Linked DNA regions of Alloactinosynnema sp. L-07. The protein of the gene in region 2 interacts with the protein of the main gene of each other region in a pairwise test. Links are inferred from orthologs where the notes say so. Each region holds a gene or a part of one and is shown on either strand. Other genes may lie near its edges.

The links.
Region 1: the proteins of thrS (region 2) and rplA interact in binary tests that used the Escherichia coli proteins (3 or more experiments, as listed by UniProt). The link is inferred for Alloactinosynnema sp. L-07 from one-to-one orthologs.

Annotation. Positions count from the first base shown.
Region 1 is NZ_LN850107.1:5,254,024-5,269,359, forward strand. What follows is about bases 4,518-7,262. They hold rplA (50S ribosomal protein L1), read right to left. Parts: upstream 6,378-7,262; coding sequence 5,658-6,377; downstream 4,518-5,657. Other genes in these bases: BN1701_RS23615 (hypothetical protein), read left to right, coding at 4,765-5,532; rplK (50S ribosomal protein L11), read right to left, coding at 6,491-6,922; nusG (transcription termination/antitermination protein NusG), read right to left, coding at 7,005-7,262. Also shown: BN1701_RS23590 (ABC transporter permease), read right to left, coding at 1-752; BN1701_RS23595 (ABC transporter permease), read right to left, coding at 755-1,543; BN1701_RS23600 (ABC transporter ATP-binding protein), read right to left, coding at 1,540-2,721; BN1701_RS35950 (hypothetical protein), read left to right, coding at 2,948-3,145; rplL (50S ribosomal protein L7/L12), read right to left, coding at 3,479-3,865; rplJ (50S ribosomal protein L10), read right to left, coding at 3,931-4,503; more of nusG, read right to left, coding at 7,263-7,811; preprotein translocase subunit SecE, read right to left, coding at 7,882-8,289; BN1701_RS23645 (PLP-dependent aminotransferase family protein), read right to left, coding at 8,577-9,683; BN1701_RS23650 (hypothetical protein), read right to left, coding at 9,746-9,961; BN1701_RS23655 (MaoC/PaaZ C-terminal domain-containing protein), read right to left, coding at 10,065-10,463; BN1701_RS23660 (MaoC family dehydratase N-terminal domain-containing protein), read right to left, coding at 10,460-10,918; rpmG (50S ribosomal protein L33), read right to left, coding at 10,996-11,160; BN1701_RS23680 (bifunctional diguanylate cyclase/phosphodiesterase), read right to left, coding at 11,534-14,206; BN1701_RS35955 (GNAT family N-acetyltransferase), read left to right, coding at 14,473-15,336. UniProt on the Escherichia coli protein: One of the primary rRNA binding proteins, it binds very close to the 3'-end of the 23S rRNA. Forms part of the L1 stalk. It is often not seen in high-resolution crystal structures, but can be seen in cryo_EM and 3D reconstruction models.
Region 2 is NZ_LN850107.1:3,306,166-3,321,667, forward strand. Bases 6,771-9,681 are described here. They hold thrS (threonine--tRNA ligase), read right to left. Parts: upstream 9,279-9,681; coding sequence 7,263-9,278; downstream 6,771-7,262. Other genes in these bases: BN1701_RS14650 (cupin domain-containing protein), read left to right, coding at 6,771-6,996; BN1701_RS14660 (DUF305 domain-containing protein), read right to left, coding at 9,512-9,681. Also shown: BN1701_RS14610 (elongation factor G-like protein EF-G2), read left to right, coding at 1-616; BN1701_RS14615 (NUDIX hydrolase), read right to left, coding at 892-1,869; BN1701_RS14620 (glycosyltransferase family 4 protein), read right to left, coding at 1,866-2,990; BN1701_RS14625 (phosphatidylinositol mannoside acyltransferase), read right to left, coding at 2,987-3,919; pgsA (phosphatidylinositol phosphate synthase), read right to left, coding at 3,916-4,527; BN1701_RS14635 (MarR family winged helix-turn-helix transcriptional regulator), read right to left, coding at 4,774-5,253; BN1701_RS14640 (YceI family protein), read left to right, coding at 5,353-5,916; BN1701_RS14645 (HIT domain-containing protein), read right to left, coding at 5,913-6,467; more of BN1701_RS14650, read left to right, coding at 6,553-6,770; more of BN1701_RS14660, read right to left, coding at 9,682-10,147; BN1701_RS14665 (LVIVD repeat-containing protein), read left to right, coding at 10,317-11,747; BN1701_RS14670 (hypothetical protein), read right to left, coding at 11,792-12,520; BN1701_RS14675 (MbtH family protein), read right to left, coding at 12,553-12,750; BN1701_RS14680 (AAA family ATPase), read right to left, coding at 12,879-15,502. UniProt on the Escherichia coli protein: Catalyzes the attachment of threonine to tRNA(Thr) in a two-step reaction: L-threonine is first activated by ATP to form Thr-AMP and then transferred to the acceptor end of tRNA(Thr). The rate-limiting step is amino acid activation in the presence of tRNA.

The DNA.
Region 1 (15,336 bases), 1.9 Mb from region 2 along the record:
CGCACCGCGCGGCCGACGGCGATACCCACGCCCGCGGGGCCGCCGCTGGCGTTGTAGCCGTAGTAGCAGTGGGTCAGGATGATGATGATCGCGAAGATCAGCACCTTGCCGAAGGACCAGAACACGTCCTCAGGTGGCAAGAAGAGATTGAAGTAGTGGTCGTAGGTGCCCGCCGATTGGCCATAGAAATAGACCGTGATCGTTCTGGACGCCAAATACGACGACAGCAAACCGATGATGTAGAGCGGGATGACCGCGATGAAGCCCGCGATGATCCGGGTGGTCACCAGGAACGGCAGGCTGGGCACGGCCATGACCTCGAGCGCGTCGATCTCCTCGGAGATCCGCATGGCGCCGAGCTGCGCGGTGAAGCCGGAGCCGACCGTCGCCGACAGCGCCAAGCCCGCCACCAGCGGCGCGACCTCGCGGGTGTTGATGTAGGCCGACGCGAAACCGGAGAAGGCCGCGGTGCCGATCTGGTCGAGGGCGGCGTAGCCCTGCAGGCCGACGACGATGCCGGTGAACACGGTCAGGCCGACCATGACCCCGACGGTGCCGCCGATGACCGCGAGCGCGCCGCTGCCGAAGCTGACCTCGGCCAGCAGCCGCATGGTCTCGCGCATGTAGCGGCGCAGCGCGCGCGGGATCCACGCCAGCGCGCGGATGTAGAACGAGAGCTGGTCGCCGAGGTTGTCGAGCGTCTGGAGTGGACGGTCGACGACCTTCTTGGCGGTGTCGGTCACGGAGGCCATGATCAGCTCCCCTTAGCCGGGACGACCGTGAGGTAGACCGCGGTCAGCACGAAGTTGACGAAGAACAGCAGCAGGAAGGTGATGACGACGGACTGGTTCACCGCGTCGCCGACGCCCTTCGGGCCGCCCTTCGGGTTGAGGCCGCGGTAGGCGGCCACGACACCGGCGATGAACCCGAAGATCAGCGCCTTGAGCTCGGAGATCCACAGGTCGGGCAGCTGCGCCAGGGCCGAGAAGCTGGCCAGGTAGGCGCCGGGCGTGCCGCCCTGCAGTACGACGTTGAAGAAGTAGCCACCCATCACGCCGACGACGCTGACCAGGCCGTTGAGCAGCACCGCGACGAGCATCATCGCGAGCACGCGGGGCACGATCAGCCGCTGTACCGGGGAGACGCCGAGCACCTCCATGGCGTCGATCTCCTCGCGGATGGTCCGCGAGCCGATGTCGGCGCAGATCGCCGACCCGCCCGCGCCCGCCACCAGCAGCGCGGTCACCAGCGGCGCAGCCTGCTGGATGATCGCCAGCACGCTGGCCGCGCCGGTGAACGACTGCGCGCCGAGTTGCACGATCAGCGTGCCCAGTTGCAGCGCCACGATCGCGCCGAACGGGATGGCGACCAGCGCGGTCGGCAGGATCGTGACGCTGGCGATGAACCAGCATTGCTGGATGAACTCACGGGCCTGGAACGGCCGCCGGAAGACGTTGACCACTACGTCGAGACCGAGCGCGAACAGGCGCCCGGTCTCCCGAAGTGCCCCGGCTCCGGGGAAGTTGGCGGTCGCGGTGGTCACTTTCCACCGCCGGGCGGCTGCGGCCATGACGACTCGGGCAGCCGAGCCACCTGGGTGTCGGAGAGGTCGCCGTGGAAGCTCTGCGGCGGGTCGCCCACCGGACGCGGCGCCTGCCGGGGAACCGGCTGCGGCCGGTGCGCGTTGACCGACTGCGGGGCGGGCTTCAGGTGCGAGTGCACGTTGTAGCGGGCGCGCTCCTCGTCGGTCAGCGACTGGATGATGCCTTCCTGCGCCGCCGGCGGCAGCGTGTGCAGGATGCGCATGACGCGGTCCTTGCGTCGGCGAACGCCCTGGCGGACCGGCATGCCCGGGGTCGGCTCGATCTGCGGGACGACACCACGCAGGTCCTCATCCGACGACCCGTCAGAGTGCCCGGCGTCGGCGTGCGCCTGCTCGCGGGCCATCTGGGCGGCGTCCTTCTCCTCGGACATGCCGATCGGCCCGAGCCGACGACCGTTGAGGAACTGCTCCACCACGGGCTCGTCACTGGTCAGCAACACCTCGCGCGGACCGAACATGACCAATTCCTTGCGGAACAACATGCCCAGGTTGTCCGGCACCGTGCGCGCCAGGTTGATGTTGTGCGTGACGATGAGAATGGTGGCGTCGATCTGCGCGTTCAGATCGATAAGCAACTGCGACAGATACGCCGTGCGGACCGGGTCCAGACCCGAGTCCGGCTCGTCACACAGAATGATCTCCGGGTCAAGAACCAACGCCCGCGCCAGACCCGCACGCTTGCGCATACCGCCGGAGATCTCACCGGGAAGCTTCTTCTCGGCGCCTTGCAGACCGGTCAACTCAAGCTTGTCCAGCACGATCCGCTTGATCTCGGCCTCGGACTTCTTCGTGTGCTCACGCAACGGGAACGCCACGTTGTCGAAGAGGTTCATCGACCCGAACAGCGCGCCGTCCTGGAAGAGGACGCCGAAGAGTTTGCGCGTCTCGTAGAGCTTGGCTTCGCTGCATGTGACGATGTCGACGCCGTTGATGACGCACTTGCCGCGGTCGGGCTTGAGCAGGCCGATCATCGACTTGAGGAAGACGGACTTGCCAGTACCCGACGGGCCGAGCATCACCGACACCTCACCTGGGGGCAAGGTCAAAGTGACATCCCGCCAGATGGCCTGCTTACCGAAGGACTTGGTCAGACCCTCGATGACCACCTCGGCGCCCATCGAACCTCCCGGAACTCAGCTCCACCGACCGCTCCGCCTGCGTGAACGGTGTCTTCCATGCAACGACGGCGGACCCTCCGGGTTACTGGAGAAGTTACCGACGAGTTGGGAACGTACCTGGATGGGCCTTGCCGCACGAATCCGGGTATGACCTAGCGCACAGTTAGTAGTCCTGACCTGCGGGTCACGGCGTGCGCGACCCGCTTTGCCGGGTCACAATGCGGCAGTGAGTAGCGACGAACGTACCGAACGTCAACGGGACCTGCGGCGGCGACTGCGTGCCGCGGGCAAACTTTTCACGCCACCGCGGCCGGACAATCCCCTGCCCCGTGACGTGGTGATCGAGTTGGGCCGCGGCTTCGGAACCGCCGTGAGCGAAGCGCTCGAGGCTGACCGAACGCTCGGTGGTGAGCGACGGGATTAGGCGGCTTGGCGGATTAGGCGGCTCCGCGGATTAGGCGGCTGGGCGGCTTGGGCGGTGGCGCCTGTTTGGGTGGTTCGCCTTGATTTGGGGCCCCTCGAATGGGCCTGCGCGGGTCAAAAAGGTGGGCCAAGTGAAGCCCACCCGCGCCCAAAGTTTAGGCCCATTCACCCCAAATCAAGGCGAACCACCCAAACAGGCCGTTCTGCCGGGCCCGTTGCGATTGGCGTGTGCGTGGGTGCGCGGGGTGCGTGGGTGCGCGGGGCGCCGCGCCAAAGCCGAACGGGGTCCCCGCGCGTTGCGCGGGGACCCCGTCGGAAGAGGTGAAGCGTCAGATCACTTGACGGAGATCTTGGCGCCAGCGGCCTCGAGCTTCTCCTTGGCGGCCTCGGCGGCCTCCTTGTTGACCTTCTCCAGGATCGCCTTCGGAGCGGCCTCGACCAGCTCCTTGGCCTCCTTCAGGCCCAGGCCCGAGACGACCTCGCGGACGACCTTGATGACCTGGATCTTCTTCTCGCCAGCCGACTCGAGGACGACGTCGAACTCGTCCTGCTCCTCAGCGGCCTCAGCCGGAGCAGCGGCGCCACCGGCGACGGCGACGGCGACGGGGGCGGCGGCGGTGACCTCGAAGGTCTCCTCGAACTGCTTCACGAACGCGGACAGCTCGAGCAGCGTCATTTCCTTGAACGCGTCGAGCAGCTCGTCGGTGCTGAGCTTCGCCATGGTGGCGGTTCCTTTCACTAACACACCCGGTCTAGCGGGCGCGGTGTATTTCCGGGTGGTTTCGTTCAGCTCTCGGCTGCGACAGCGTCCTCAGCGGGAGCCTCGGCGGCGGGGGCGGAGCCCTCGGCGGCCTTCTTCTCCTGCAGGGCAGCGGCCAGGCGGGCGATCTGCGAAGCCGGGGCCTGGAACAGACCGGCGGCCTTGCTGAGGTTGCCCTTCATCGCGCCCGCCAGCTTGGCGAGCAGCACCTCACGGGAGTCGAGGTCCGCGATCTTCGCGACCTCTTCCACCGTGAGCGGGCGGCCATCCATGTAGCCGCCCTTGATGACCAGACCCTTGTTGTCCTTCGCGAAGTCGCGCAGGACCTTCGCCGCGTCCACCGGTTCGCCTTCGACGAAGGCGATCGCGGTCGGACCGAGGAAAAGGCTCTCCAGTCCTTGGACACCCGCGTCGGCGGCGGCCCGCTGGACGAGGGTGTTCTTCGCGACGCGATAGGTCGTGCCAGTGCCGAGAGCGCGACGCAGCGTGGTCAGCTGCGACACGGTGAGGCCCGTGTACTCGGTGACGACGGCAGCCGAGCTGTTGCGGAACTTGTCCGCGATCTCGGCGACTGCGTTCACCTTCTCAGGCTTCGCCATGGTCGCCTCCTCTCGTGTGGGTGTCGCCGGTATCGCACCCCAGAGACGACAAACGCCCCGGCGCAGTGGCACGGGGCGTGAACAAGCGCATGGCGCTTGGCAACTTCCTCGTCCTCCTGCGCGGGCCGCCCACGTCCGGGGCACTTCGTCTTCGTCCACCCGGGGGTGTCGGAAGAAACCAGCGGTCTTCGGTAGAACCGTTCGCAAGAGTACGTGGTGCGCGGCGCGGTCTCCAAATCGGGTCCACGGCATGATGAACACGTGGCCGACAACGACGAGCCCAAGGGCCTTCCCCCCGCCTCCGGCGACCGTGGCATCTGGCCGACCGACCCCCAGGTGCCCTACGTCCCGCCGGGCGACGTCCCAGCACCCCCGCCAGCGTTCCAGGGGTCGCCGGAGTGGCGCGAGTTCCAGGAGTTCCAGCGCTTCAAGGAGTTCCAGCGCGGCGAACTCCCCCCGGCCAAGCGCCGCCCGCTCTGGCTGAAGGTGCTGCTGGGCAAGTGGGTCCGCCGCCTGGTGTTCCTGTTGATCCTGTTCATCGCGGCCGGATGGGCTTACCAGCACTACTTCGGCGACCCGAACGAAAACCTCCCGGCCGCCCAGACGGGCGGCGGCTCGACAAACCGCACACAGCTGTACTCGGATACACCGAAGGAAGCCGTGCGGATGCTCTACGACAACATCGCCCAAAACACCCCTATACAGGCCTGCAGCCGGTTCGAGTCCGAAGCGATTGGGCAGAAGTTCGCCAACGCCTTCAACGCCCCTGACTGCCTCACCGCAATGAAGCGGCTGAACGCCGAGGTGGGCACTGCCAACGACTACGCCGAGCCAACCTTCCCGCCCCCTATGAAACTGGTTCCTGATATCAACGGCATCGTTGTGATCAGCTCCTGCGAAATGATCGTCCGCGACGGGCCCCGGCTCGGGAAGCTGACGGTCAAGAAGATCCCCGACGCGCGGGGCGAGCAGTGGATCATCTCGGACTACGCAAAGGAGACGTGCCCCACCGTTCAGCCGACCGGATGACCTGTGATGGTGGATCGTCTCCGTAGCGGTGATCATCGCCCTCAACGCCATAGACAAGAACAAGAACAAGGCCGCATAACGCGAACGGCCCCGCCGAGGCGGGGCCGTTCGTGGTCTATGCGAGATCAGACCTGCACTTCATCCTCAAGGAGGTTGCGGGTGCGGGCCGGATCGACCGGGATGCCGGGGCCCATGGTGGTGCTGAAGGTGATCTTCTTCAGGAACCGGCCCTTGGCCGCGGACGGCTTCGCCCGCAGGATCTCGTCGAGCGCGGCGGCGTAGTTCTCCACCAGCTTGGCCTGGTCGAACGAGACCTTGCCGATGACGATGTGCAGGTTGGCCTGCTTGTCGACGCGGAAGTTGATCTTACCGCCCTTGATCTCGTTGACCGCCTTGGTGACCTCGGGGGTCACGGTGCCGGTCTTCGGGTTCGGCATCAGGCCACGCGGGCCAAGGATGCGGGCGATGCGGCCGACCTTGGCCATCTGGTCGGGCGTCGCGATCGCGGCGTCGAAGTCGAGCCAGCCGCCCTGGATGCGCTCGATCAGGTCCTCGGAGCCCACAGCGTCGGCACCGGCGGCCTCGGCCTCAGCGGCCTTGTCGCCGGTGGCGAAGACGATGACGCGGGCGGTCTTGCCGGTACCGTGCGGCAGGTTGACGGTGCCGCGGACCATCTGGTCGGCCTTACGCGGGTCGACGCCGAGGCGGATGGCGACCTCGACGGTCGCGTCCAGCTTCACCTTGGAGGTCTCCTTGGCGAGCTGAGCGGCCTGGAGCGGGGTGTAGAGCCGCTCCTTGTCCACCAGCTCGGCGGCCTGACGGTAGGCCTTGCTGCGCTTTGCCATTGCTGTTCCTCAATTTCGTAGCACGCCCTGGGCAGGAAATCCCGAGCGTCCGGATCAGTCGTGGTGCGGACCAGCGCCTGGTCCTCCCACACTTGCTGGGTCTTGCGAACTGCTTATTCGACCGTGATGCCCATCGACCGAGCAGTACCGGCGATGATCTTCGCGGCCTGGTCGATGTCGTTGGCGTTGAGGTCGGCCTGCTTGGTCTCGGCGATCTCGCGCACCTGGTCCCAGGTCACCTTGGCGACCTTGACCTTGTGCGGCTCAGCCGAACCCTTCTCCACACCGGCGGCCTTGAGCAGCATGCGCGCGGCGGGCGGGGTCTTGAGCTTGAAGTCGAACGAGCGGTCCTCATACACGGAGATCTCGACCGGCACCACGGTGCCACGCTGCGACTCGGTCGCGGCGTTGTAGGCCTTGCAGAACTCCATGATGTTGACGCCGTGCTGGCCCAGCGCGGGGCCGACCGGCGGGGCCGGGTTGGCCAGGCCCGCCTTGATCTGCAGCTTGATGATCGCTGCGAGCTTCTTCTTCTTCGGTGGCATGTCCGTACTTTCCTGTTATCGCGTTGTCCACCGGGCGCGAATGGCTGCGCCCCCGATGGCTGTCCGGCCCGAAGCGGACCGGTCAGATCTTGGAGACCTGGGTGAACGACAGCTCGACCGGGGTCTCCCGGCCGAAGATCGACACCAGGACCTTCAGCTTCTGCCCGTCGGCGTTGACCTCGCTGATCGTGGCGGGGAGCGTGGCGAACGGGCCGTCCATGACGGTGACCGACTCGCCGATCTCGAAGTCCACCTCGACCTGCGGGCCGCGCGACTGCGCGGTGGCCGAACCCTTCGCGGGCTTGGCCTCCTCGACCTGCGGAAGCAGGAACTTCAGCACCTCGTCGATGGTCAGCGGCGACGGCTTGGAGGTCGCGCCGACGAAGCCCGTCACACCGGGGGTGTTGCGCACCGCGGACCACGACGGGTCGTTGAGCTCCATGCGGACCAGGATGTAGCCGGGCAGCACCTTGCGCTGCACCTGCTTGCGCTGGCCGTTCTTGATCTCGGTGACCTCTTCGGTCGGCACCTCGACCTGGAAGATGTAGTCCTCCATGTCGAGGGTCTGGATCCGGGTCTCGAGGTTGGTCTTGACCTTGTTCTCGTAGCCCGCGTAGGAGTGCACGACGTACCAGTCGCCCGGGGCGCGGCGCAGCGCGTCGCGCATCTCGGCGACCGGGTCGGCCGGGGCCTCGTCGATGGGGGCGGCCTGCGCCGGAACCTCGGCGACGTCCGCTTCGTCTTCCGCGGCGTCGTCAGTGTCGGCGGAGTCGTCCGCGGCGTCGGCCTCGGTGGACTCGACCTGGCCGTCGGCCGACTCGAGGAGCTCCTCGTCGTCGGTGAGGCTGGTCGGCTCGCTACCGTCGGCGGCGCCGTTCTCGGAGGTCACAGTTGGTCTCGCTTCCTTTCATGAATCACGTGCTCCGGGTATTCGACCGGTGCGCCGCGTCGGGCGCAAATCAGCCGAACAGCCAGAACACGCCCTTGCCGAGGCCGAGGTCAAGGCCCGAGATGAGGGCGATCATGAAGGCCACGAACACCAGCACCACGGTGGTGTAGGCGATCATCTGCTTGCGCGTGGGCCAGATGACCTTGCGCAGCTCGGAGACGACCTCGCGGAGGAACCGGGCCATCCGGGCGAAGATCGAGCCCTTCGAGTCCTTGCGGTCCCGGCTGGGCGTCGGGCGGCCCTTCTTGTCGGCCGCGTCGGCGTCGGACTTGGCCACGGACTTGGCCTTGTCCACCTTGCCGTCGGCGTCCTGGCGGGCGGCCGGACGGGCCGTGCCGCGACGCTCACGCCGCGCAGCGGCGGTGACCGGACGAGAAGGGCGCTCCTGCCCCTCTTCCCGCTCCTTGTCCTCGGCCACGCCATCCTCCACTCGATGTGTACTACCCGGTCCGGTGCGGGGTCAGCCGCACTCGGACGCAAACGCAGGGGCGACAGGACTCGAACCTGCAACCTGCGGTTTTGGAGACCGCTGCTCTACCAATTGAGCTACACCCCTTCGCGAGGCCCGTATGGGCCGCGCTCAGGCGCCTCTGACCAACCCACTTTATAGCCAAGTGGAACCGGCCAGGGCGCTCAAGCACGGAAGCATACGGCACCCGGCCCGAGGCACCGCAACCGAGTACCCCGAGCCGGTCCCGCGTTCGATCAACTGGCGGTTACCCGCAGCGACGCGAGCGCGTCGGCCAGGCGGGTGATGCCCTCTTCGATCTGGTCGACCCGCACGCCCGAGTAGGCCATGCGCAGCGTCGACTCGCCGCCTTCGAGCAGGAAGTCGGTGCCCTTGACGAAGGTCACACCGCGCTCCTCGGCCGCGGGCAGCAGCTTGGCAACGTCCACGCCGTCGCCGAGGTCCACCCACATGAAGTAGCCGCCCTCAGGGGCGGTGAACTTCGCCTCCGGGATGTGCTTCTCCAGCGCCGCGCACAGCACCTGCACCCGCTCGGCCAGCGCCGCGTTGACCGTGGCGATGGAGCGCTCCATGCCGCCGCTGACGCAGAACTGGTGCACGATCGCCTGGGCGAGCATGTTCGGCGAGATGTAGGTGTTGGTGGCCCGGACGAAGACCCGCTTGATCAGCTCGGCCGAGCCGACCAGGTAGCCGACGCGGGTGCCCGGCGCCACGGTCTTGGAGAACGAGCTGGCGAACACGACGCGGCCGCGGCCCTCGTCGAGCTCCAGCATCGAGGGCAGCGTCTCGCCCGCGAAGCGGATCCGCACGTACGGGTCGTCCTCGAAGATGACGAAGTCGTACTGCTCGGCCAGCTCCAGCAGGCGCTTGCGCTTGGCCAGGCTCAGCGTGTAGCCTGCCGGGTTCTGGAAGTTGGGGATGATGTGCGCGAACGTCGGCCGCAGGCCGCCTTCGAGCAGCGCGGCGAGTTCCTCGGTGTCGATGCCGTCGAGGTCCAGCGAGACCGGCCGCACGTCGGCGTCGCGGCCGCGCAGGCCCAGCAGGGTGCGGTCGTACGTCGGCTTCTCGACGATGACCGGCTGACCGGCCACGACGAGCTCGTCGAACAGGAACGCGTCGGCCTGCATCGAGCCATTGGTGACCAGCACCTGCTCGACCGGCACGCCGTGCAGGTCGGCGAGGAACTTGCGCAGCGGGGGGTAGCCGACAGCGGTGCCGTAGCCGAGCGCGCCGCCGGGGTCGGTGGTGAGTGCGGCGTCCGCGGCGGCCTTGAGGCCGTCGACATCGATGATGTCGAGAGAAGGGGCGCCACGGGCGAAGGAGATGAGTTCGTTGGCCGTCACGCGTGAAATCTAGATGAACCGCGCGCGGGGAGCCTTTCGGGGGCTCCCCGCGCGTCGACGGCTCAGGCCTGGAACGGGGCCAGGGCGGCGATCGCGGAGGCGCGCTCGGCGTACTTCCACTTGGCGAGGTCGCCGACCGACTTGATGCCCAGCTCGGCGAGCAGTTCGTCGTGCTTGGCGGTCAGGCCTTCCAGCGCCGACGGGGGCGCGTCGAGCAGCTCGGCCAGACTCTTGTCCTCGTAGGCCTTGTCGACGAGCTTGTTCAGGTTCACAGCCACGGAAACGTCCTTCGGATCAGGTGATTGCGATCACTTAGCGTGCCCAGCCTGCACCCGAATGGAGGTCACCGCAATGGTGTCCAGTGACGTTTCCTCGAACAACCTATGAACGCGGGCGGACGACGGCGACCGGCTTGCCGAGCACGGTCTTCCCGTCGAACTTCGCGACAAGGTCGATCCGCAGCGTCCCGTCGTCGTTGATCGCGCCGATCTTGCCGCTGACCTCGACGACCGCACCCTTGTCGTCGTCGGGCACCACGATGGGCCGGGTGAAGCGGGCGCTGTAGCTGACGATCTCGCCACCGAGGTCGGTGGCGACGCGGCCCGCGACGGCCATCGTGAGCATGCCGTGGGCGATCACGTCGGGTAGTCCGACCTCGCGGGCGAACCGCTCGTTCCAGTGAATCGGGTTGAAGTCGAGCGCGGCCCCCGCGTAGCGGACCAGGTCCGCGCGGGTGATCGTCACCTCGATGGTGGGCAGCTCGTCGCCGACGCTGGTCATGCCTGCTCCTCCTCGGCGTCGCGGACCACCAGCTGCGCCTTGGCGGTCACCACGGGCTCGCCGCCCTCGGCGCTGATCTCGGCGCGCAGGGTGATGAAGTCGTTCCCGGCCCGACTCATGATGTTGTCGACGTAGGCGTGCACTACAAGCCGGTCACCGGCCACGACCGGGCGGTGGAACTCGAAGCTCTGGTCGCCGTGGACCATGCGCGAGTAGTCGAGGCCGAGTTCGGGGTCGGAGACGATCGAGTTGATCGCCGCCAGGTTGATGATCGTGGTGAACGTCGGCGGGGCCGTCACGTCCACATACCCGGCCGCACGGGCCGCCTCGGGGTCGAGGTAGACCGGGTTGGTGTCCCCGATCGCCTCGGCGAACTCCCGGATCTTCGCCCGGCTGACCTCATAGATCTCGGACGGCGGGTACGCGCGTCCCACAAACGACTGGTCCAGTGCCACGGCGAACAACCTACCCAACACACAGCGAAGGCCGCCCCAGCACCTGGGACGGCCTCACGCGCGCACTGACGCAGGCGTCAGCGGGTTTCCTTGTGCAGCTGGTGCGTCTTGCAGTTCGGGCAGAACTTCTTCATCTCAAGGCGATCCGGGTCGTTGCGCCGGTTCTTCTTGGTGATGTAGTTGCGGTGCTTGCAAGTCTCACACGCGAGCGTGATCTTCGGCCGCACGTCAGTAGAAGCCACAACAACCTTCCTTACATGACCAGAGAACCCGACCACCAAGGACGGGAGTCCGGGGGCTTGCCCCGGTTGGGATCTGCGTAGCGATGGCCGGACTTGAACCGGCGACACAGCGATTATGAGTCGCTTGCTCTACCGACTGAGCTACACCGCTTGGGTTACTGCCGTTGGTACTGCTTGACATGGATCAAGCCGCGCGACACCGCAGATATTTCCGGTGCCTCGCGGCCGATCTGCCGAGCCCCTTTACGGAATCGAACCGTAGACCTTCTCCTTACCATGGAGACGCTCTGCCGACTGAGCTAAAGGGGCCTGTCCCTGGGGACGGGCGTAACTTTACACAGCCTCGCCGCCAGCTCCAAAACGGGGGGTGGGCTTAGGAGAGCAAGGTCAGCACGGTCTCGTCACGCAAGCCTTTGGCCTGCGTGGTTCGCGCTTGCAACCACGCTTCGAGTCTGCTTTCCGACAGCGGCCGGGAGATCAGATAGCCCTGCGCGACGTCGCAGCCCATCGCAGCGAGTTGGTCGCGGGCGACATCCTCCTCGACGCCCTCGGCGACCACGGTCAGACCCAGCGAGTGACCCAGCTCGACGATCGAGCGCACCACGGCGAGGTCGCCGAGGTCGGTGCCCATGCCGAGCACGAAGCTCTTGTCGATCTTCACCTCGTCCACCGGCAGCTGGCGCAGGTAGGCCAGCGACGAGTAGCCGGTGCCGAAGTCGTCCACGGCCAGCACCACGCCCTGCGCGTGCAGCCTGCGCAGCACCGGCAAGGCCCGCTGCGGGTCGGCCATGACGCCGGACTCGGTCAGCTCCAGGGTGAGCAGCTCCGGCGGCACGCCGTGCTTGGCCAGGGCCGCGGCGACCCGGTCGGGGAACGCGGCGTCGTCGAGGCTGCGCACCGACAGGTTGACCGCCGCGGAGATCCGCAGCCCGCGGTCCATCCACTTGCGCACCCGGATCAGCGCCTGGTCCATCACGAACCCGGTCAGCGCGTCGACCAGGCCCGCGGCCTCGACGGCGGGGACGAACTCGTCGGGGTCGAGCTTGCCGAACTCGGGGTGCCGCCAGCGCACCAGCGCCTCGACGCCGAGGACCTGGCGGCTGGGCAGCGCGACCTTGGGCTGGTAGTGGACCTTGACCTGGCCGGTCTCCAGCGCCTGCCGGAACTGGGTGACCAGCTGGAAGCGGCGCAGGAAGATCTGTCCCATGGTGGGCAGGTAGGCGCGCACGTGCTCGCCGCTGGTCCGCGCGGCGCGCAGGGCGACGTCGGCCCGCTGCAGCAGCGCGTCGACGTCCAGCTCGACCGAGCGGGACTCGCCGTCTACCGACTGCGGCATCGAGTAGCCAACAACGGAGTTGGCCTCGACAGTGAGCCGATCGACCGGGTAGGGCGCCGCCAGGATCGCGCGCAGCCGCTCGGCGGTCGCGTGGGCTTGCGCGTCGTCGGTGTCGACCAGCAGCACGGCGAACGCGCCGCCCTCCAACCGGGCGATGGCGACGTCGGAACCCATCGCGTCGCGCAGGCGGCGGCCCGCGGCCACGACCATCCGGTCGCTCCAGGCGTAGCCGAGGGCGTCGGAGACGGTGGCGAGGATGTCGAGGTCGATCCGCAGCACGACCGACTCGGGGTGCCTACGCAGCGGCTCGCCCGCCGCGCGACGGAAGCCGAGTCGGTTGAGCAGGCCGGTCAGCGGGTCGTGGTAGGCGTCGTGGCGCAGAGTGGCCAGCAGCCTGCGGTTGTCCATGGCGGTGGCCAGGTGGCTGGCCATGGTGCCGATGAGCCGCACGTCGGGCCTGCCGAAGCCGCGCCAGCGGGAGAGCTTGTCGTGCGCCTCGACGATGCCGAGCAGGTGCGTGCCGCTGCGCAGTGGGACGACCAGGGCCTCGTCGGCACCGCGGCGCATGAGCGCGTGGCGGATCTCCGGGGCGGCGTCGCCCCGGCGGAAGTGCCGGACCTGGCCGCCGGGCAGCCGCAGCAGGGCGTCGGCGCGGGATCCGGTGGCGTCCACGGCGTGCATGTCGATAGGGAGGTCCTCGCCGGAGACCACGGTGTGCAGCGGGCGCTGGGCGTCGAACCGCAGCCGCAGCACCACCCTGGCCGCGCCGAGCTGGTCCTTGATCCGGTCGGCGATGACCTGCCACTCGTCGTCGCCGACGACCTCAGTGACCTCGGTCGCGTCGCTGACGCCGAGGGACGGCTTGGCCGCGGCCTGGTGGCCTGCGCGGGCCACGATGAGGCTGACCTCGGACAGCGCCTCCAGGTCGCGCTGCTCGCGCAGCATGCCGGAATAGGCGAGATAGAGGGCGGAGAGCCCGCCGAAGGCCAGGACGAGCAGCGGCCAGCCGGACTCGGCGTGCACCGCGACCTGATAGCCGATGACTGCCGCCGAGGCGTTGACCATGCCCAGCACCAGCGTGCGCAGCACCAGGCGCACCGCGGCGCCGACCCGCATCCGGCGGCCGAGGACGCGCACACACACCAGCGCGAGCAGGGTGCTGGACAGCGGGGCGACCAGGGCCCCGGTGATCACACCCGCCCAGGACGGCCCGAATCCGCCGAGCGCCTGGTTGATGGCGGCGGCGGTGGCGAAGGCGCAGGCGATCTCGAAGATCATCGCGCCCGCGTTGTAGAGGATCCTGTCGTGCACCCTGCGGACCAGCAGCGTGCCGACGCCCGCAACCAGGTGGGCGGCGAGCACGACCTCGAACGGGGCCACGAACAGGCCGATGACCAGCGGGATCTCGCAGAAGGAGATCGACCACGACACGCCGCCGCGCACATCGACGTTGATCGCGAGCTGCTCGGCGACCAGGAAGCCCATGGCGAGCAGCAGACCGATCCAGATCAGCTGCGGGCGCGGGTTGGACGGCAGCCACCACGACACCAGGCCTGCCGAGACCACCGCGGAGACGAGCACCAGGAGCGAGAAGACGAGGAACCGCCGATTGGGCGCCGGGTCCTCGACAAGCCAGGAGGGATTCTCGGGGCTCTCTGGGGTCGCCCCGGGCGACGACGCCAACTCGGGCGCGTCTGGGTGGTCCGGCATGCAACCTCCTCGCCACGGCCGCGCACGCGGGCCAGATTGGTGTCTCCCGCACATGGCGAGTCCCCCGACGGCCCGCTGACTGTACCCCGATCAGGCGAAAGGGTCACGTGTGCTAGTTACCCGCAGCCATCGTGAGATATGGGGTGACAAGCTGGTTAACAGTTCACCGTAAGACGTCTGACATGCGCCCATGCGCCGGAACATGATCACTGTTCGCGATCAAGAACGGCACCGACATCACTCTGTTGGATGAACCATCAACCCACATGGCGGTGCGCTTGGATGGCGGGGTGGACTCGCCAGCCATCGCCGCCGCGCACGCCGCCCGCCTCGCCGCCGCCGACCCGCTGCTGCCCGCGCCGCCGCCGCTGGCCGGGGTCGGCGTCCGGTTGACGGCCGACGCCGGCGAGGCGGCCGCGTGGTTCCAGGAGTCCGCGCCGGGGATGGCGTCGCGCACCTGGGAGCCCGACCGCAGGCACAACCTGGAGGTCCGGCTGGCGGGCGACGACCGCGCCGCCACCCTGGGCGAGCTGCTCGACCGGTGGGCGGAACGGATCACCGCCGCGGTCACCCCCGGCGACCTCGACGCCGCCGCGGTGGTCGAGCTGCCGAGCCGCGACACTGAGGCGGTGTCGGCGCTGATCCACCGGGGATTCGTGCCGTGCAGCGTCGTCGCCGTGCGCAAAGCGGGCCGGGCAGGCCTCGCGGGCGACCCGGACCTGCGAATCCGGCCCGCCGAGCCGGGCGACCTCGACATCGCGACCGAGCTGAACATGACGGTGGTGCGCTATGACGCGCCGTTCGGAAAGGTGACCCCGCGCGAGGACACCGAGGAAGCGCTGCGCAACCAGCTCGCCTTCCTGTTGGGCCAGCCCGCGCCGTCGGTCTGGCTGGCCGAGCGCGCGGGCCGGGTGGTCGGCGTCGTGCACTTCCAGCTCCCGCCGACCGCGGACTGGGCAAAGCGGTACGTCGCGGCCCCGTCGACGGCCTATCTGGCCTGCCTCGGGGTGGCCGAGGACGACCGCGGCGGCGGTGTCGGGGCGGCGCTGGCGGCCCATGCGCACTCGATGATCGACGCGGCGGGCCTGCCGGTGACGCTGCTGCACCACGCCTTGCCCAACCCGAGGTCG
Region 2 (15,502 bases):
GACGTTCGCGGCGCCGTCGCGCGGGCACGGACGGCACGTGAAGCAGTCGGGCGGCCATGGGCAGTACGCGGTGTGCGATATCGAGGTGGAGCCGCTGCCGACCGGGTCGGGGTTCGAGTTCGTGGACAAGGTGGTCGGTGGGGCGGTGCCGCACCAGTTCATCTCGTCGGTGGAGAAGGGTGTGCGGGCTCAGTTGGAGCGTGGGTTGCATGGTGGGCATCCGGTGGTGGACATCCGCGTGACGCTGGTCGACGGGAAGTCGCACAGCGTGGACTCGTCGGACGCCGCTTTCCAGACGGCCGGGTCATTGGCATTGAAGGACGCGGCCGGGCACGGGCGGATCTCGTTGTTGGAGCCGATCGACTCGGTGCGGGTGCGGTTGCCGGATGAGCATTTGGGGACGGTGCTTGGGGATCTTTCTTCGCGGCGGGGGCGGGTGTTGGGGACCGAGTCGGATAGTGATGGGTACACGGTGATCCTCGCTGAGGTGCCTGCGACGGCGTTGCCCCGGTATCTGATCGAGTTGCGGTCCATGACTTCTGGGTCGGCTACGTTCAGTCGGGGGTTTGCGCGGTTCGATCCGTTGCCGGAGTCTCTTGCTGCGCAATTCGCGTAGTTCGGCCGTTTTACGCGGCGGCGCCTGTTTGGGTGGTTCGCCTTGATTTGGGGCCCCTCGAAATGGGCCTGTGCGGGTCAAAAGGCGAGCTCAAGGAACCTCACCCGCACCGCGATTTTAGGCCCATTTCCCCCAAATCAAGGCGAACCACCCAAACAGGCCGTTCTGTTGTGCCCCTTGCGTTCTGTGGGAGTCGGCTCTTTCTTCCGCTTCTTCCGCTTCTTCCGCTTCTTCCGCTTCTTCCGTGCGGCCTGGTCTGGCTTGGTCTGGGTTGGTTAGCGGACTGCTTTTACGGTGCCGTCCCAGTCGCGGACTGAGGTCATCAAGTCGGCGAGTTGTACGGGATAGACGGTGTCGGTGGTCTGGCGGAGTTCGGTGGTGGTCCACCAGCGGTGTTCGGCGATCGTTTGGGATTCCAAGGTGGTGAATCCGGTGGTGTCGATTGTGACGCCGTCGGGGAGGTGACCGAGGAAGAACCATTCCTCGCCGTCGTAATTTCGGCCCTCGAAACTGAAGGCGACGCGTCGACGCCATAGGGGGCCTTTTAGCGCTTCCGGGGGGAGTTCCACGCCGGTTTCCTCGGCCAGTTCTCGGGAGGCGGCTGTTCTGAGGTCTTCGCCCGGCTCTACGCCGCCGCCCGCGGTGAACCAGTAGGTGTCCTCGGCGCGGACGGGGTCGTGGCCGTGGAACAGGAGCACGCGGTCGTCGGCGTCGAGGAGGACCACGCGGGCGGCGGGTCTTGGGCGGGGGACTTCTTCGCCCAGTTCGGGTTCGGCGATCTCCAGGTACTGCGGTTCCGGGGCCGTGCCCGCGAGTTTGAACCAGCGGACGAACCGGCGCCGTCGCTGGGACAGGGTGTCGCGGACTGCGTCGCCGTGGACGCGGCGGGCGATGACGACTCGGTGTTCGGCGTCGATCAGTTCGGCGGCCAGGGTGAGGGGGAGGGATTGGCGGTCGACGGCGGCGAGGTGGCGGGTGAGTTCGTTCTCGGCGGCCTCGCGGTCGGGGCGGGCGGCCCGCTCGGCTCGTTCCGACACCGCACGGAGGGGGTCGGATCGGTCGTGGTCGAGGACGCCGGAGACGGCCCTGGCGACGACGGCTCGGCGGGCGAGGGCTGCCTCCAGGGCGGCCCAGGCGGCGTCGGTTCTGATGTGGAGGCGGTCGAGGCGGTTGGCGGTGCCGACGAGCCAGACGCCGATGACGACGACCAGCGCCAGGACGACGACGAGGAGGGTGATCTCAAGGCCGGTCACGGCACCTCACCCACCCCGCGCGGGTCGGCTGCGACCGCCTGTTCGTAGACCCGCAGGACCTGGTTCGCCACGACCGACCAGTCGAAGGCTGCCACGCGCCGCTCCCCCTCGGCGATCAGGTTGGCGCGGCGGGCCGGGTCGGTCAGGACCGAGCGCAGGCCTGCGGCTAGGGCGTCGGAGTCGTTGACCGCGGTGAGCACCCCGGCGCGGCCGTCGTCCAAGACGCGGCGGAAGGCGTCGAGGTCGCTGGCGACGACGGCGGCTCCCGCGGACATCGCCTCGGTGAGGATGATGCCGAAGCTCTCGCCGCCGGTGTTCGGCGCGCAGTAGACGTCGACGCTGCGCAGCGCCCGTGCCTTGGTCTTGTCGTCGACCTGGCCGAGCAGGTCGAGTCGGCCCGCCAGCTCCGGACCGGCCAGCTGACGCAGCTCGTTGGCGTCGCCGCGGCCGACGACCAGCAGGCGCACGTCCGGCAGGTCCAGCCGCCGCATGGCGTCGAGCAGGACCGGCATGCCCTTGCGGGGTTCGGTGTAGCGGCCGACGAAGCCGATCGTGCCCGTCGCTCGCGGGTAGCCCGCCAGCGGCGGCACGTCGCGGAAGAAGCCGACGTCGACGCCGTTGGGGATCTCCACCGCGTCGCCGCCCAGGTGTTCCACCTGCACCCGCCGGGCCAGCGCCGACACCGCGATGCGGGCGGTCACCTTCTCCAGGAACGGCTGCAGCACGCCCTGGAGCGCGCTCAGCGTGCGCGAGCGCGGTGTCGAGGTGTGGAAGGTCGCCACGATCGGCCCGTCGGCGATCATCAGTGCCAGCATCGACAGGCTCGGCGCGGTCGGCTCGTGCAGGTGCAGCACGTCGAAGTCGTGGTCGCGGATCCAGCGGCGGACCCGCGCGTAGGACACCGGGCCGAAGGACAGCCGGGCCACCGACCCGTTGTACGGGATGCCGACCGCGCGCCCGGCGGGGTGGACGAAGTCGGGCAGCTCGGCGTCCTCGTCGGCCGGGGCGAGCACGTCGACCTCGTGGCCCTGCGCCCGCAGCGCCCTGGCCAGGTCGAGCACGTGGGCCTGCACTCCTCCGGGGACCTCGAAGGAGTAGGGGCACACAATCCCGATCCTCACGGCTGCCGGGGTTCCTCCCGCGCGGCGAGCGCTTTCTGGCGGTCGGCGGACAAGTCCTCGACCCACAGCTTCTGCAGCATGTGCCAGTCTGCCGGGTGCGCGGCTATGTCACCGGCCAGCACGTCGGCGAGCGCCTGGGTGGCGGCCTGGACGCCGTCGATGCCGGTCACCCGGATCCGCGGGTGCAGCCGCAGGCCCCAGCCGTCCTCGGTGAACCAGAGCCCGACCGGCAGCAGCGCCGCACCGGTCTTCGCCGCGAGGTAGGCCGGGCCCGCGGGCATGCGCGTCTCGGCGCCGAAGAACGTCACCGGGATCCCGGACGGGGTCAGGTCGCGGTCGGCGAGCAGGCAGACGATGCCGTTGGCGCGCAGCCGCTCGGCCAGCACCTCCGACGGGGACCGCTCGTCGCCGCTGGCCGCGAGGATCTCGAAGCCCAGGGACTCGCGGTAGTCGACGAACCGGCGGTAGAGCGACTCCGGCTTGAGCCGCTCGGCGACGGTGGCGAACTTGCCGTGCAGGCCCACCATCCACACCCCGGCCGCGTCCCAGTTGCCCGAGTGGGGCAGCGCGAGGATCACGCCGTTGCCCTCGGCGAGCGCGGCGTCGAGGTTCTCATGGCCGGTGGCCTCGGCGTTGATGGAGCGGTGGACGGCGTCGTGGTCCATCGATGGCAGGCGGAAGGCCTCCATCCAGTACCGCGCGTAGGACCGCAGGGCTTGGCGGACGAGTTCGTCCAGTTCGTCCTCGCCCGCCTGCGGGACGACGCGGGCGAGGTTGGCCCGCAGCTGCTTGGCGCCCGGGCCCTGGCGGCGCGCGGCGAGGTCGGCCCCGAAGCCGAACACGGCCTTGGCCACGCTCTCGGGCAGCACCCTGACCAGCCGCCACCCGGCCGCGTAGCCCAGGCCGGCGAGGCGTTCGCCGAAGTTCATGCGCTCTCCTCCTTGGCCGCTCGCCGCACCGCGAGCAGCCGCTGCGTGACGGTCACGACCGAGCCCGCGGCCAGCACCCACAGCGCGACGTGCAGCGCGTAGGGGACGCCAAGGCCGCTGAGTCCGGTCCCGACCAGGGTGATGATCAGCCGCTCGGCGCGTTCGACCACGCCGCCGTCGGCGCTGAGGCCCGCCGCCTCGGCGCGGGCCTTCACATAGGAGATCACCTGGCCCGCGACCAGGCAGATCAGCGCGGCCGCGGCGAGCGTCCGGTTGTCGGCCACGGCGAAGCAGTACCAGACGATGGCGCTGGACAGCGCGCCGTCGGCGATCCGGTCGCAACTGGCGTCGAGCACCGCGCCGTAGCGGGTGCCGCCGCCCTGCGCGCGCGCCATGGCGCCGTCGATCAGGTCGAACAGCGCGAAGGCGGTGACCGCGACGGTGCCCACGAACAGGTGCCCGGTCGGGAACAGCCAGAGCGAAGCCACCACGGCGCCGACGGTGCCGACGACCGTCACCACGTTCGGGGTGAAGCCGATCCGCACCAGCGACGCACCGATCGGATCGGTGACGCGGTTGACCGAGGCACGAGCGAAGATATTCAGCATGGGGGCGTCGAGTGCACCTATCCGGTGAGACCAACTGGCCCGGGCAGCCTAGGGCATGTCCTGCGGATCATGGCGGGCGCTATCCGCGCCCGCTTGACCCCTGACCGCACCGCGGGAACGGCCACGGACAACCAGTACGCGACCGCCCCCGCGGCACGCCCAGGAACCAAGCGGATCACGAATCCCACCCACCAAGATCCACAGGACACGCCCTAACCGCCTCGATCCCTCGGCCGATCAGCAGGTTTACCCGCGGCCCAGCAGCAACCTGTCCGGGTCGAGGCCGTCGAGCACGGCGACACTGATCTCGCCGAGCACCCGCACCTGTTCGGGGGTCAGCCGGTCGAACAGCTTCTCGCGGACCTCGGTGACATGGCCGGGCGCGGCGGCGGCGAGTGCGGCGAAGCCGGTGTCGGTGAGCACGGCCAGCGAGCCGCGCTTGTCGGTCGGGCATTCGCGGCGCTCGACCCAGCCCGCCTCCTCCAGCCGCGAGACCGCGTGCGACAGCCTGCTGCGCGACGAGCCGCGTAGGCCCGCCAGCTCACTCATCCGCATCTGCCTGCCCGGGGCGTGGGACAGCACGACCAGGATCTCGTAGTAGGTGTAGGGCATCGTCGAGTCGCGCTGTAGTTGGCGATCCAGCTGGTCGTTGAGCGCGCTGAGCATGGTGACGAACGCGCGCCATATCTCCTGTTCGCCGTCGGAGAGCCATCGGGTGTCTGCCATGTCTCACATTCTAACCCATAGTTGAGCTCTCAACGGATGTGCGCTAGAGTCTCTGTTGAGCGCTCAACCACTAAGCGTTCAACTATCCAAGGAGACTCCATGAGCACCCCCACGCTGACCGAGATCCCCGGCTTCCTCGCTGGCACCTGGGACATCGACGCCTCGCACTCCGACGTCGGCTTCACCGTGCGGCACCTGGTGGTCACCAAGGTCCGTGGCCGCTTCGACGGCGTGTCCGGCCACCTGGTCACCACCGATGACCTCGCGACCTCCAGCGTCGAGGTCGTCATCGACCTGAGCACCATCAACACCCACAACGAGCAGCGCGACGGCCACCTCAAGTCGGCCGACTTCTTCGAGGTCGACACCTACCCGGCGCTGACCTACCGCGGCACCGGCGTGCGCGCGCAGGGTGACCGCTACGTCCTCGACGGCGAACTGACCCTCAAAGGCATCACCAAGACCGTGCCGCTGACCTTCGAGCTCAACGGCTTCAGCCCCGACCCGTGGGGCGGCACCCGCATCGGCTTCTCGGGCGACGCCGAGATCAACCGCAAGGACTTCAACGTGAACTTCGAGGGCGTCCAGAACGGCATCGCCGTGGTGTCCGACAAGATCAACATCCACATCGAGCTGGAGGCCGTCCTCCGCCAGGACGCTTAAGCAGTCCAGGCGTTCGCGAGTAGAGCGCGGGTCTCGCTGAGCAGCTGTGGCAGCACCTTGGTGTGGCCGACGACCGGCATGAAGTTCGAGTCGCCGCCCCACCGGGGAACGACATGCTGATGCAGGTGCGCGGCGATGCCCGCGCCCGCGACGACGCCCTGGTTCATCCCGATGTTGAAGCCGTGCGGAGCGGCCACCTTGCGCTCGACCACCATCGCCCGCTGGGTGAACTCCGCCAGTTCGACGGTCTCGGCCCGCGTCAGCTCGGTGTAGTCGGCCACGTGCCGGTAGGGCAGCAGCATGAGGTGGCCGGGGTTGTACGGGTAGAGGTTGAGCACCGCGTAGACGAGCTCCCCGCGCGCGATGATCAGCGCGTCGGCGTCGTCCAGGGCGATCAGCCCACAGAACGGACACCCGTCCTGCTCATCGTGCTCGGGCTTGTTCTCACCGCGGATATAGGCCATCCGGTGCGGCGTCCAGAGCCGTTGCAGGGCATCAGGAACCCCAACCCCGTCCTGGGCGACGAGCTCCGGTTCGTGTGCGGCGGCCATGCACCGATCCTAGGGCCTGCCGGGTGCGGCCAGTTGTCGTGGATTGGCCATGTTGCCCGCCACCAGCGGTTCGTAGGCTCCCGGTGTGAGCCTGCTGATCAAATCCCCCGCCGATGTCGACCGTCTTCAAGCCGTGGCGGGTGAGTATCGGGTGCTGCTTTCCGGCAAGGACACGGGCGGCCGTCTGGCCATCGTCGAACAGATCCTTCCTCCCGGCGCGATCGGCGCGGCGCCGCATGTTCACCATGGGCATGAGGAGGACTTTGTGGTGACTGAGGGTGAGATCACGTTCGACACGGGCGAGTCGGCGGTGCTGGTTCCGGCGGGTGGGGTGGTGTCGGTTCCGCGAGGGGAGGCACACGGGTTCCGCAACGTGTCGGACAAGCCTGCGGCGTGCATCGTAACCTTCACCCCAGCGGGCTACGAGGATTACTTCCGGCTCATCGATGAGTTGATGAGGGCCGGGACTACGCCGGACGCCGAGACGCTGACAGAGCTGCGGGCACGGTTCGCGACCGAGTCTGTGTAGGCAGGTCCACCACCAGCCCCCACGAAACGCAACGGGCCGAACCCAGCGGCCTGATTGGGTGGTTCGCCTTGATTTGGGGTGAATGGGCCTAAACTTTCGGCGCGGGTGGGCTTCACCTCGCCCACCTTTTTAGCCCGCGCAGGCCCATTCGAGGGGCCCCAAATCAAGGCGAACCACCCAATCAGGTGCCCACGGCCCAGGCCGCTTGCGTTCTGTGGGTGCTGATCCTAAGGAGGGAGCGACCTGGTCGGCCGCTCCCCCACGACTCACTCGGCGGGCGAGAAGGTCTCCGCGGTTGGGGACTCGTTCACCCTGCGGGCGATCCAGCCCTCGATGGCGGCGACTGCCTGGTCTACCGCGACGCCGTTGACCTGGGTTCCGTCGCGGAAGCGGAATGACACCGAACCCGACTCCACGTCCTTCGCCCCTGCCAGCAGCAGGAAGGGCACCTTCTGCAGTGTGTGGTTGCGGATCTTCTTCTGCATCCGGTCGTCCGAGGCGTCGACCTCAACCCGGATTCCCTTGGCCCGCAACGCCTTCGACACCTGCAGCAGGTGTTCGACGTGATCCTCGGCGACCGGGATGCCCATGACCTGGACCGGGGACAGCCACGCCGGGAAGGCGCCCGCGTAGTGCTCGGTCAGGACGCCGAAGAAGCGTTCGATCGAGCCGAACAGCGCGCGGTGGATCATGACCGGGCGCTGACGGTTGCCGTCCGAGCCGGTGTACTCCAGTTCGAAGCGCTCCGGCAGCTGGAAGTCGACCTGGATGGTCGACATCTGCCAGGTCCGGCCCAGCGCGTCCTTGGCCTGCACGGAGATCTTGGGGCCGTAGAAGGCCGCGCCGCCCGGGTCCGGAACCAGGTCCAGCCCCGAGGACTCCGCGGCCTCGCGCAGCGCGTCGGTCGCGACCGCCCAGGCCTCGTCGGTGCCGACGTACTTCTCCTCGTTGCGGGTCGACAGTTCCAAGTAGAAGTCGTCGAGGCCGTAGTCTCGCAACAGGCCAAGCACGAACGAGAGCAGGGACTTCAGCTCGTCCTGCAGCTGCTCGGGGGTGCAGAAGATGTGGGCGTCGTCCTGCGTCATGCCGCGCACGCGGGTGAGGCCGTGGACCACACCGGACTTCTCGTAGCGGTAGACCGAGCCGAACTCGAACATGCGCAGCGGCAGCTCGCGGTAGGACCGGCCGCGCGAGCGGAAGATCAGGTTGTGGAACGGGCAGTTCATCGGCTTGAGGTAGTAGTCCTGGCCGGGCTTGCGGACCTTGCCCTCTTCGTCGTGCTCGGCGTCGAGGTGCATCGCCGGGTACATGCCGTCCTTGTACCAGTCGAGGTGGCCGGAGGTCTGGAACAGCGTGCCCTTGGTGATGTGTGGCGAGTAGACGAACTCGTAGTCCTCCTGCTCGTGCCTGGAGCGCGAGTAGTCCTCCATCGCCTTGCGGATGATCCCGCCCTTGGGGTGGAACACCGCCAGGCCGGAGCCGATCTCGTCGGGGAAGCTGAACAGGTCCAGCTCCACGCCCAGCTTGCGGTGGTCGCGGCGCTCGGCCTCGGCCAGCAGCACCAGGTGGGCGTCGAGCGCCTCCTGCGACTCCCATGCCGTGCCGTAGACGCGCTGCAGCTGCGGGTTCTTGTCGTTGCCCCGCCAGTAGGCCGCGGCGACCCTGGTCAGCTTGAACGCGGGGATGTGCTTGGTCGTCGGCACGTGCGGGCCGCGGCACAGGTCGCCCCAGACCTGGTCGCCGCTGCGCGGGTCGAGGTTGTCGTAGATCGTCAGCTCGCCGCCGCCGACCTCCATCACCTCTGGGTCGTCCACATCACTTTTGATGTCGACGAGCTCGAGCTTGAACGGCTCGGTGGCCAGTTCCTGCTTGGCGGCCTCGACCGACTCGAGCACGCGCCGGGAGAACCGCTGCGAGCCCTTGATGATCGCCTTCATGCGCTTCTCCAGCGCCTGCAGGTCCTCCGGGGTGAACGGCTTGTCGACGGCGAAGTCGTAGTAGAAGCCGTCGCGCACCGGCGGGCCGATGCCGAGCTTGGCCGCCGGGAACTGCTGCTGCACGGCCTGGGCCAGCACATGGGCACAGGAGTGGCGGATCACCGCGCGGCCGTCGTCGGTGTCGGCGGCGACGGGCTCGACCGTCACGTCGGCGTCGGGGCTCCACGAGAGGTCGCGCAGCCTGCCTTCTTGGTCGCGCACGACCACGATCGCGTCCGGCCCCTTGCCGGGCAGCCCGGCCTCACGGACCGCCGCGCCCGCGGTAGTGCCCGCCGACACCACCACGCTCGTGGCGGGTGCGACGGATGCGGGCTGCTCGGACACGATGACTCCTCGGGTTCTCGCGCGATCACGGTCTTGTGACCTCGACAGGAGGATGTTATCGAGCCGCCCGGGCAGGCCGCCGCCCGGTTTCGTCTGCCTGTGGATAACCGGGGGACAGGAAACACCCGCACCGCGTCCGGGCCCTCCTCGGTGTCGTCCAAGACCACCGACTCGTCGACCTCGGTAACTCCGGGTCAGCCCGCGAGCATCGTCTGCATGCGGCGGATCTCGTCGCCCTGCTCGGCGACCACGTGGTCGGCCATCTCCTGCACCTTCACGTCCGCGCCGGACTGCTGTGCCTTGTTGGCCATCGCGATGGCGCCCTCGTGGTGCTTGATCATCAGCTGCAGGAACAGCTTGTCGAATTCGGCGCCCGAGGCCTGCTTGAGGGCGGCGAGCTGCTCCGGGGTGGCCATGCCCGGCATGTCGGCGGGCACATGGCCGTGGCCGGGGTCGACCGGCGGCTGGAAGTTGGTGCTCAGCCAGCGGTTCATCGCCTCGATCTCGGGCTGCTGGGCGTCGGAGATCCTTGAGGCCAAACCCTTGACCTGCTCGTTGCGCCCACGCTGGGGCACCAGCGCGGTCATCTCCACCGCCTGCCGGTGGTGGACGATCATGTCGCGGACATAGGTGATGTCTGCTTCGTTCGGCTTGTAGGTCGGGATGGCCGAGACCGCCTCGTCCGGCGACAGCGTCTTGTTATCTTCCCCCGGCTTCCCCGGTTGCAGCACCGGGTTGTCCGGTCGCGCGACATCGTCACCACAGCCGGAGATCCCGAGGGCGATCACCGCCGCGAGGACACTGACGACCAAATGGCGCAACGACTTCATCTGGACATCCCCTTACCGGCATCCGCATTGAGCCCGAGGGAACTTACCCCGCCGATCCGCCACACAACAAACCATTCCCAAATGACGAAGAAACGCGACAAATAAAGCTGGTTAGGAGATGACAGACGGGCCATACTGCGGTTCCCGACTCCACGAGAGGGGTACACGCGTGCCATCACCCCGACGCGACCGGCGCCGCACCGCGCCCGCGGCGATCATCGGAGCTGCGACGATCCTGGCATCGACGTTGCTGGGCCTGCCCGCTGCGTCCGCGCAGGGCGAATTCCCAGCGCCGGACGAAATCGTCACCAGTCCCAACATCAGCCATATCGCCAACATCCCCGCGACCGCGCCGCTGGCCGGTGCAGGCTCGGTGGGTACCGACCTGGCGTTCACCGGCGACTACGCCATCGCGGGCAATTACCTCGGCTTCACGATCTACAACATCAAGCACCCGAAGAAGCCGACGATCACCAGCCAGGTCCTCTGCCCCGGCTCCCAGAACGACGTCTCCGTGAGCGGGGATCTGCTGTTCGTGTCCACCGACTCGCGCCGCAGCGACAACTCCTGCAACTCGGTCGCCCAGCCCGACGGCACCAAGCCGTACTGGGAGGGCATGAAGATCTTCGACATCAGCGACAAGACCAACCCGAGGTACATCACCGCGGTCGAGACCGACTGCGGGTCGCACACGCACACGCTGGTGCCGGACAAGCGCGGCAAGGACGTCTACCTCTACGTCTCGTCCTACAGCCCGGCGGCGTCGCTGTCGAAGTGCAAGCCGCCGCACGACAAGATCTCGATCATCAAGGTTCCGCTGAACAACCCGGCCGCCGCGGCCATCGTCGCGACGCCGAACCTGTTCCCCAACGGCGGCAACCCCGGCAAGCCGGGCAACGTCGACACCGGCTACGTCGTGCCGACCAGCGGCTGCCACGACATCACCGTCTACCCGGCCAAGGACCTGGCCGCGGGCGCGTGCATGGGTGACGGCGTGCTGCTCGACATCTCCGACCGGGCCAAGCCACGGGTGATCACCACCGTCCAGGACGACGCGCACTTCGCGTTCTGGCACTCCGCGACCTTCAACAACGAGGGCACCAAGGTCGTCTTCACCGACGAGCTCGGCGGCGGCGGCGCGGCGACCTGCAACCCGAAGATCGGTGCGACCCGGGGTGCCGACGGCATCTACGACATCACCGGCCGCGGCGACAACCGGAAGCTGGAGTTCCGCAGCTTCTACAAGATCAACCGCACGCAGACCGACTCGGAGAACTGCGTCGCGCACAACGGCTCACTGCTCCCGATCCCTGGCCGCGACATCATGGTCCAGGCCTGGTACATGGGCGGTCTGCAGGTCATCGACTTCACCAACTCGGCCAACCCGGTGGAGATCGGCTTCTTCGAGCGCGGCCCCGCGGCCAACCCGAGCGAGTCCGGTGGCTTCTGGTCCGCGTACTACTACAACGGCTATATCTACGCCTCCGACATCGGCAAGGGCTTCGATGTCATCGACATCAACGACGCCCGCACCAACGTCGCGCGTGGCCACAAGTGGTCTGAGCTGAACGTCCAGACTCAGTACCACTTCAAGAAGTAAGCGCTAGGCAACGGAAGAGAGGGGTCCACGCGGGCCCCTCTCTTTCATGTCTGGATCCGGTACCGCGCAACGGAGTCCAAGAACCTCCGCGCCACCCGGTCGGCCGCCTTCACTGGATCAAGCCCCTGGACAACGGCGTCGAGTTCGCCCGCGACCTTGTCGATGAGGTCGCGGACCGCCCGTCGACCCACGAACATGATCACCGGCGCGAGCACGACCCGGTGTATCCCGTTGCCCCGCAGGTGAACGTCGACGTCGACCTGCCAGCCGCCGTCCACGGCCCGCACGAACGCCCGCAGGTCACCCACCAGCCGCGGGTGCTCGATCGACATCACGACTGGCGGGTCGCCGTCTCCTGGCAACCTGTCGAGGTCGATCCGCGCGTCCCCACTGACATGCCCGCCGATCGGCCACGGGCCATCCACCTCACCCGCGAACCGGAGCACGGCACGCCGCGCGGGCTTGGTCAACTCGAACTCGATCGGCACGTCACCACGTTGCTCGATGCGCGCGGCGAAGACGGAGTCGCCGTCCTCGACCAACTCGATGTCGAAGTGCCCGGCCCGCTCCCCCACCGTCACGAGGCTGTAGCGCGTCCCGGCGGCCGGGTGCGTTCCCGCCTCGACGGCGAGCCCTTCGCGCCGACCACCGTCCACTACCAGCACACCGTCGTCGGCGAACGCCAGCTCCCGCCACCGCCGCACCAGCAGGGGCACGATGTCCACAATGGCCGCATCGATTCCCGCCAGCACGAAGGAAACCCGCGTCCGCATTCCGGCAGCCTAAGTTGACCTCGGACGGCCCGCTAATCGACGAGACTCTTGGGGCGCAGGTCGGTCCAGTGCTCGTTGGTGTAGTCCAGGCACTCCTGCCGGGGCGCGTCGCCGAACACCTGGGTCCAGCCCGCCGGGACGGCGAGGTAGGCGGGCCACAGCGAGTGCTGGCCCTCCTCGTTGACCAGCACCAGGTAGCGGCCGTCGGCGTCTTCGAACGGGTTGGTCACGGCAGTCCTTCCGTCGCTGCGAGATCGTTGCCCGACCAGCCTTGCTCGCGCCCGCGCGCCGCCCCAGAGCCATTGCCGAGGCGAGTGGACTGGATTGGCAAGATTGGCAGGATTGGCAGGGATTGGACTCACTCGTCCGCGACGGCGAACTTGCCCAGGGCGACCCGGTTCGGCTGGCCGGTCTTGGACATCAGGCTCGACACGTGCTTCTCGACCGTGCGCAGCGACAGGTGCAGGGTCTTGGCGATCTCCTGGTTGCCCAGCCTGCCCACCAGCAGCCGCAGCACCTGGTACTCCCGCGCGGTGATCCCGGCCGCGCGCAGCGACGGCGGGATGTCGGCGACCCCGGCCCGGCGCTGGGTGACCCGGTGGCCCGCGCGGCGCATCAGGGAGCGGCAGGCGCCCGCGACGGCGGCGACGTCGGTGTCGTGGAAGTAGGACTCGGCCTCGCGCAGCCAGTCCAGTGGGGTGCCCCACCCGTCGGCGAGGGCGGCCTCGGCGACCAGGCGCAGGCCGAGGTGTCGGCCCATGGCGTAGGGCTCGCCGACCCGCAGCGCGTCTGCGACCAGCGCGGCGGCGGCGTCCGCGCGGCCGTCGCGGCCGGCCAGCACGGCCTCGGCGAACAGCGCGAACTGCCGGTCCCAGCGCAGTTGGCCGCCCGGGGCCTCGGTGACCGAGCGCAAGTCAGACGGGTCCAGTTCCATCTCCAGCGCGGCCAGCAGCAAGTTGAGCCCGTTACGCCCGGCCAGGCGGAACGGGGTGGGGTTGCGGGTCTCGGCGTCGAGCGCGAGGCACAGCTCATGGCGGGCGGCGGCCCGGTCCTCCTCCAGCAGCGCGCAGAACGCCTTGGCCAGCCCGTGCACCCTGGACAGGTGCTGGCCGGGCTCGACGTCCCACTTGCGCAGTTCGGCGAGCGCGCGGTCCATGTCCCTGCGCCGCCCTCGGTGGGCGGCCAGCACCGCCCGGTTGAGCAGCATGAACTGGGTGATCTCCATCAGCTTGAGCCGGGTCGTGGCCGCCAGCACCTGGTCGATGACCGCTTGGGCGGCGGCGAAGTCCCCGCGCAGCACCAGTTGCAGCGCGATGTTGACCTCCGCCTGGTAGCGGGCGGTCACCGCGCCGATGCGGGATGCCTTCTGCCGCGCCTGTTCCAGTCGCTCGATGCCAGCGTCCTGCAGCGCGTCGTTGAGTCCCAGCCGGACCAGCGCGTGGATCTCCCAGATCGGCAGGTCGTGGCGGACCGCGATGGACCGGCTGCGCTCCAGGAAGTGCGCGGCCTCCTTCGGGTCACGCGGCCGGACCAGGGCGCCCAGCAGCTGCCAGGCCTGGCACGCCACGACCGGCAGCGGCACCCGCTCGGCGACCTCGGCCGCGCGCCGCGCCATGGCCTCGGCCTCGGCCATCCGGCCGGGCCCCGGCAGATCCAGCCGCAGGTACGCGGCGACGACGTCGAGCGGGGCGACGTCCTGCGGCTCGGCGTCGGGCCCCAGCAGCGCCCGCGCGGTCTCCACCTGGCCCAGACCCTCCACCGTGCGGCCGTCGAGGTTGGCCACCCAGGCCAGCCGCGCGTGCAGCCGGGCCCGGCGCCGGTGGTCGACCTGGCCGCCGAACTGGTCGAGCACCTCGGCGGTGGCCAGGGCCCGGTCGATGAGTCCGGCCTCGGCCAGCGCGTCGAGCCGGGCCTCCAGCACGTCGGCGCGGGCCGCGGCGTTGGTGAGCAGGTCGGCGGCCTTGTCGAGCAGGACGACCGCGGTGTGCGCCGCGCCGAGCGCCAGGGCCCGTCTGCCCGCCTCGGCGAAAAGCAGGCCCGCCCGCGGCTGCTGGCCCGCGTCGAGCCGCAGGGCCGCGCTCACCTGGCACCACTCGCCGGGCAGGCCGGGGTAGATCTCCTCGACGGCGTCAGCGACCTGCCCGGCCAGTTGCGCCCGCTGCGCCGGGGTGAAGGCGGCCAGCAGCGCCTCGGTGATCAGCGAGTGCCGGAAGGCGTACCAGTCTGGGGTCTGCTCGTCCTGGCCGACCATCCGCGCCACGGCGTCGCAGTGCAGGTGGCTGAGCAGGTCGCGGTAGTCCAGTCCGACGACGCGCCGCACGACCGCGAGCGGGAACCGGCGGCCCAGCGTCGCGGCGACCGACAGGACCTGCCGTTCCTGGGTGTCGAGCAGATCCATGCGCCGGGTCACGCTCCGCACGAAGGTGACCGGCAGGTTCGTCTCCAGGCGCGCGGTCAGCGCGCAGTTGTCGCCGTCCACCACGAGCACGCCGCTGTCGAGCATCCCGTCGAGCAGTTCCTCCACCCGGAACGGGTTGCCGTCGCTGCCCGCCCAGATCAGGTCGATCACCGGCTCGGGAACCCGGTCGGCGCGCACGCCGACGTAGGAGCCCACCATCGTGGGCAGGTCGGCGCGGGCGAGGTGGCCGAGGTCGAGCACCGTGCAGTCGCGTCGCTGGCCCGCCGACCGGGCCAGCCGCAGCGCCGGGGACGGCTCCTCGTCGCAGATGCCGCACACGAGCAGGGTCGGCTGGTCGGCCAGGTTGTCGATCAGGTACTCGACCACGGCCAGAGTCTCGGGGTCGGCGTTGTGCAGGTCGTCGAGGGTGACCACGCAGCCGTGGTCGCGGCCCGCGAGCGCGGTGAGTCGGAGCACGGCCTCGGCCAGGATGACCAGCGACGCGCCCTCCTGCTCGCCGGGCGGCTCGCCCCAGTCGGGGATCAGCTTGGCGAGGATCGGGCGGTACGGGCCCAGCGCGCTCA